Regions from separate parts of the Neisseria dentiae genome, predicted to be linked through region 2. Evidence: predicted binding sites of a transcription regulator. Region 2 holds the regulator's gene; the other holds the start of a gene.
The links. The regulator FNR, encoded in region 2, switches genes on or off when oxygen is low (the NO sensors DNR and NnrR bind a similar motif). The targets are predictions, from matches to a motif close to TTGATNNNNATCAA.
Positions count from the first base shown of each region.

Region 1: H3L92_RS02855 (FeoA family protein) is a predicted target of FNR. The motif match lies at 2,007-2,020, and genes of this name have one in related genera.

Region 1 covers NZ_CP059570.1:622,257-625,467, forward strand. The annotation lists gene feoB (ferrous iron transport protein B) at 1-1,468, opposite strand, end outside; gene H3L92_RS02855 (FeoA family protein) at 1,558-1,830, opposite strand; gene H3L92_RS02860 (DNA polymerase III subunit chi) at 2,352-2,792, opposite strand; gene serS (serine--tRNA ligase) at 3,146-3,211, opposite strand, start outside.
Region 2 covers NZ_CP059570.1:2,164,372-2,167,582, reverse strand. The annotation lists gene hemN (oxygen-independent coproporphyrinogen III oxidase) at 1-1,040, opposite strand, end outside; gene fnr (fumarate/nitrate reduction transcriptional regulator Fnr) at 1,192-1,926, shown strand; gene H3L92_RS10125 (CysB family HTH-type transcriptional regulator) at 1,997-2,947, opposite strand.

The DNA.
Region 1 (3,211 bases), 1.2 Mb from region 2:
CGCCTGCCGGCGGGGCGGGAAAGCTCACCAGTGCCCACAACACCACACTTAAGGCAAAAATCACCGTGCCGGCGCGTTTTAAAAACGCTTTCACACGATCCCACAGGCTGGTGATGATGTGTTTGAAGTTGGGCATACGGAAAGTGGGCAGCTCCATCAGCAGCGGAAACTGGCGGATACCCGATTGTTTGCGGGCGAGGCGTTTCATCACGAAAGCCGTCAGCGCCGCCGAAGCGATACCTGCCGCATACAGGGCAAACAGGGTTAAGCCTTGCAGGTTAAACACGCCCCACACGGTTTGCTGCGGAATCACGGCGGCGATAATCAGCGCATAAACCGGCAGCCGTGCCGAACAGGTGAGCATGGGCGCAATCAGAATCGTTACCAAACGTTCGCGCGGGTCTTGAATGGTGCGGGCCGACATCACGGCAGGCACGGCGCAGGCGAAGCCGGAAAGCAGCGGAATGAAAGAGCGGCCGGAAAGCCCGCTTTTCGAGAGAAGGTTGTCGAGCAGAAAAGCCGCGCGCGGCAGATAGCCCGAATCTTCGAGCAGCAGGATAAACGCAAACAGAATGGTAATCTGCGGCAGAAACACCAGCACGCTGCCCATGCCGGCAATCACGCCGTTCACAATCAAATCCTGCAATACGCCGGCCGGCATCACGGTTGTTACCCACTCGCCCAATGCGCCGAAACCGCCTTCGATGGCATCCATCAGCGGCGCCGACCACGAATAAACGGCTTGGAATACCAGCAACAGAATCACCGCCAGAATGGCAAAGCCCCAAACAGGGTGCAGCACCAGCGAATCCAAGCGGCGGTGCCATTCGGGCAGCTTCATTTCGGTGCGCACTACTTGGCGCAGAATATCTTCCACCTGCTCGTAAAGCGCGTTGCTGTCGAGGTTGTTGAGCAGGCGTTCGGCGGTGGCCGTATCAACGGGTGTGTTTAAGCGGCGCGGCAGTTTCGCCACCGCCTCGCGCACGCCGCGGATGCCGTCTTTGCTCACCGCCACGGTTTCCAACACCGGTACGCCCAGCAGCTTACTGAGTTTGGCCGCGTCGATTTGCAGGCCGCGCGAACGGGCGACATCGCTTAAGTTGAGCGACACCGCCATCGGCAGCCCCAGCATTTTCAGCTCCAGCATCATGCGCAGGGTCATACGCAGGTTGGTGGCGTCGGCCACGGCGATAATCGCATCGGGTTGCCGGTCGAGTTTGCCCAGCACCATATCGCGCGCCACCGCCTCGTCGGGGCTGGTGGTGCGCAGGCTGTAAGTGCCGGGCAGGTCGATGATGTGGATGGAAGCATCGTCGATAAACACGCCCTCGCGCTTATCAACCGTTACGCCCGGATAGTTGGCCACTTTGGCATTGGAGCCGGTCAACCCGTTGAATAAAACGGTTTTACCGCAGTTGGGCGCGCCCAAAAGCGCAAAATAGCTTAAAGAAACGGCATCGGCTTGCATATCGTATCCTCTTGCAGGTTATTTGAATTGTTTTCACTTTTTCAGACGGCCTGAAAGGTTGTGGGAAATTGAGGCCGTCTGAAAGCAGTTTAGAAATGTTCGGTTACCACGCGGCACATGATTTTGGCCGCTTCGGGCGCGCGTAGGGCGAACTGCGACTGGTTGCCCAAACGCACGGCAAACGGCCCTTTGCCGAGCGCCCCCACGGCAACCACCACCAGCGGCATACCGTTGGAAAAGCCCAAATCGGCCAAACGGCGGCCGACGAGTTCGTCCAACTCGCCGAACACGGCTTGGGGCTGAATGGAATCGATGTGGGCATAAGTGCCTTTGCTTAGGGAAGAGAGCGGAACAGCAGACATAAGGAACCTACTTTCTTTTTTGATGGTTAAACAATCGGAAAGCGGTAAGACGGAATATCAAAGATAAACGATTTAATATTGGTATTGGTTTTTATTTACTTTCAAGGTCATGTTAATACTTTTTAGGCAAATACTCAATTCTATCTGTTAACTAATGAACGATAGTTTTGGGTTTGTTGACCTGAATCAGGAAGAAAGGTGGGTTGGGGCCTTTGCAAAAAAACAATTCAAACTTGAAAACGTTTGTGTCTCGTCATTCCCGCGCAGGCGGGAATCCAGTCGTTTTTTTGTAAGCTATTGAAATAAAATACTTGATGATTTTAGGGCTGGATTCCCGCCTGCGCGGGAATGACGATGGTTGAATATTTCAGACGGCCTAAACGACTTGCAAAGGTCTCGGGTTGGTTGGGTTTTGGGGGTAGAAAGGCCGTTGCGGAAGAAAGTACATACGTCATACCCGGGCTTGGCCCGGGTTTGACGGAGCTGTTATTAAGCCATTGATTTGAATATATTGACGGAATTTACGCCTTGCCCTGCATATTATGATGCTCGATTTCAAAGCCTTGTTTGCGGTAGGCTTTGAAGCGTTCGCGGGCGTCGGCCAGCTCTTCCAAACCGGTGCCGACGATTTCCAGCACGCGGGCGGGCGGGGAAGGGGCGTCGCACCAAAAATCGGGAGAGGCGTTCAACACCACCGTATCGGGGGGCACGTCGGGCAACTCACTGCCGCAGCCCACCGCCAGCGGCACGTTTTGCGGAAACGCTTGGCCGTGCGCCCACAGCTCGTGGGGCAGGAAACTTTCCGGCTCAAACTGCCACAATTGCCTGTCCAGCCGCTCGGCCGTTTCGGGCGAATCCGCCCACAGCAGCACTTTGCCGCCGCTTTTCACGGCGCGCTCGGCCAGGCGGCAGACAAAGGCGGCGAGGTTGCCGACGTGGGTATAGAAAGTGGCTTTGGGCATGGCGGTATCCGGGTTTCAGACGGCCTCGGGATGCGGCAGGCCGAGACCTTTGCAAAATCCAAATTACTATCTGAAAAAATCTGATTTCCGTCATTCCCGCGTAGGCGGGAATCCAGACACTTGGCATCTAAGTATTTGTTTAATCAATACTTCAATATTTCCATCTGGATTCCCGCCTACGCGGGAATGGCGGGGTTTAAGCATTTCAGACAGCCTGAAAATATTTTTGCAAAGGTTGTAGGCCGTCTGAAAACGCAGTTTCCGAAAGGAAACAAGTTTCTGCGAAGCTAAAATGGCTTCTTTAAAATTATTGGGATTAAAGCGGAAAGCAGGCAGCGGTAACGTTGCACCGCTTATTCCGCTTCCAACTTGGCAATGCCGCCCATATAGGGTTGCAGTGCGGCGGGAATGTTGATGCT
Region 2 (3,211 bases):
TAGACATTGGCGATTTTGCCGATAGACGACACGCCCAAGGCAATCAGATCACAGTCGGCATAAGTGGAATAGCCTTGGAAATTTCGTTGCAGCCAGCCTTCTTTCAACGCCAGCGAGAGTTCGTCGTCGGGTTTGGCGAAATGATCCATGCCGATAAATACATAGCCGCGGGCGGTGAGCGTTTGCACGGCGTATTGCAGAATATCGAGTTTTTCTTCGCTGCCGGGAACGGCGGCGGTGTCGATGCGGCGCTGCGGTTTGAAAATATGCGGCAGATGGGCGTAGTGGTAAAGCGCCAGGCGGTCGGGGTCGAGCGAAAGCACGGTTTCGAGGGTGGGTTTGATGCTTTCGAGCGATTGGTGCGGCAGGCCGTAAATCAGATCCACGCTCACCGATTTGAACCCCGCTTCGCGTGCGGTCTCAATCACTTCGCGCGTTTCTTCAACAGTTTGCACGCGGTTGACTGCTTCCTGCACTTTCGGGTCGAAGTCCTGAATGCCCACGCTCATGCGGTTGAAGCCCAGCCTGCCCAAATGCAGCACGGTTTCGCGGCTGACCTTGCGCGGGTCGATTTCTATCGAATATTCGCCGCCGGGAATCAAATCGAAATAGCGCCGTATCATCGCAAAAACGCGCTCAAGCTGCCCGTCGCTCAAAAACGTGGGTGTGCCGCCGCCGAAATGCAGCTGCGCCAACTGATGGCGGCCGTCCAGATGTGGGGCGAGCAGCGCCATTTCTTTTTCGAGGTATTCGAGGTAGGCATCGGCGCGGGTTTTGTCTTTCGTGATGATTTTGTTGCAGCCGCAGTAATAGCAGATGGTATTGCAGAAAGGAATATGGATATAAAGCGACAAGGGTTTGTTTAAAGCCCCTGCGTGACGCATATTGAGTGATTCCAAATAGTCGGTTTCGCCAAAACCGCTGTGGAAGCGGTCGGCGGTCGGGTAAGAAGTGTAGCGGGGGCCGTTGGAAGGTAGAGAAGCAATCAGCCCGCGGTCGAATTCAGGCTCAGTGTTGTTGTGTATCTTTATGATTTTCATTAAATAATTTTCTTGATTCGGAATGGATAGGCAAACCAAAGGTAGTTTGATAGAATACCTGCACTATCATAAACAAGCCTTGACTGGAGTCAATAGTCCTTAAGTCGCGGCTTAACTATATAAAAGTTGCTCAGAAGAAAAGGTGCCCGCTATGCCCGCACACACTGCCCAACATCAGATGAAAACGCTGTGTTCAACGTGTTCCTTACGCGAACTGTGCCTGCCCGTTGGGCTGATGCCGACCGAGTTCGCCCAACTGGATGCCGTTATCCGCCAAAGCCGGCGTTTGAAAAAAGGCGAATATCTCTTTCGTGCGGGCGAGCCGTTTACCTCACTGTTTGCCATCCGCACGGGTTTCTTCAAAACCACCATCGCCAGCCAGGACGGGCGCGACCAAGTAACCGGCTTTTTCATGTCGGGCGAACTGATCGGCATGGACGGCATCTGCACACACACCCACAGTTGCGATGCCGTGGCCTTGGAAGACAGCGAAGTGTGCGAGCTGCCGTTTTCGCATATGGAAGAGTTGGGAAAGAATATTCCCAGCCTGCAAACCCACTTTTTCCGCCTGATGAGCCGCGAAATCGTGCGCGACCAAGGCGTGATGCTGCTGTTGGGCAATATGCGCGCCGAAGAGCGGTTGGCGGCTTTTCTGCTCAACTTGTCCAACCGCCTGTATGCCCGCGGTTTTGCCGCCAATGATTTTATTTTGCGGATGTCGCGCGAAGAAATCGGCAGCTATCTGGGGTTGAAACTGGAAACCGTCAGCCGAACCTTGTCGAAATTCCATCACGAAGGGCTGATTTTGGTCGAACACAAACACATCAAAATTTTAGAGCCGCAGGCTTTGAAGAAAATGGTTTCCGGCTGCGAACACGCCGTATAACTATTTGAACCCCAAAAGGCCGTCTGAAAAATATTTTTCAGACGGCCTTTAAATATTTCCGTTTAGGATTTTAGATGGAAAAATCTTCCTCAATCGGTTCATATAACATTTTGTCAATCTGCGTGCGGGTGAGTTTGGGTGCAAACAGATTAATAAAGTCATAAGTATAGCCGCGCAGATAGGTATCCGGCCGCAGTGCGATGTAGGTGTGGGAAGGCTCGAACAAATGCGAAGCATCGATCAGGTGCAGATCACTGTCGGTTTTGACATCGTAAGCCATTTTCGCCATCAAACCCACGCCCAGGCCCAGCCTTACATAGGTTTTCAACACATCGGTGTCGGCCGACGACAACGCCACGGTAGGCAAATCCAAGCGGGCTTTCTGAAACGCACGGGCAATATTATTGTTGTGGTTAAGGGCAAATTCGTAAGTTACCAGCGGAAAAGCCGCCAAGTCTTCGATTGCCAACGGATGGCGGCAGTCTAAAAGCGGATGGTCGTCCGGCACAACCACCGCATGTGTCCACGCTTCGCAGGGCAGTTTGCGCAACTCGCCGTTTTCCTCCAGCGCTTCGGTGGCAATTGCAAAGTCGGCTTCGCCGTTAACCACCATTTGCGCCAGCACGTCGGGGCTGCCCTGCTTGATGCTCAGGCGCACTTTGGGGTAGCGCTGCACAAATTCCGCCACAATGGCCGGCAGCGCATAACGTGCCTGCGTGTGGGTGGTGGCGATGGTTAACGAACCGCTGTCGTGTTCGGTAAACTCGCTGCCGATATTCTTAATATTCTGCACATCGCGCAAAATCCTTTCGGCCAGCTCTAAAACCGCCTTGCCCGGTTGCGAAACCGAGACCACGCGTTTGCCGCTGCGGATAAATATCTGTATTCCCAACTCTTCTTCCAGCAGCCTGATTTGTTTGGAAATGCCCGGTTGGGAAGTAAACAGGGCTTCGGCGGCTTCAGATACATTCAGATTGTGGCGGTAAACTTCGAGCGCGTAACGCAATTGCTGTAATTTCATCTTAAAAAACCAAGCGGCGGGAGTTTATGGGTTTTGTAGATTCTGTACGACAAACGCTTGGCAATGTAGCACACTTTGGCAAAATCTGCCCGATTGTCTCGGTGAAAGGGTTAAAGCTTTTGTTTTTTAATAAACAATCTGTTATTGATATTAACTAGTCATGGCTGGCTGGCGGCGTTAACTGTTGCTTCCGTGCAACGGGATTGCCCCGCAAATGTTGATTTGCTTGCTAATACATGACACGGGCTTGATTTTTCGGCATGA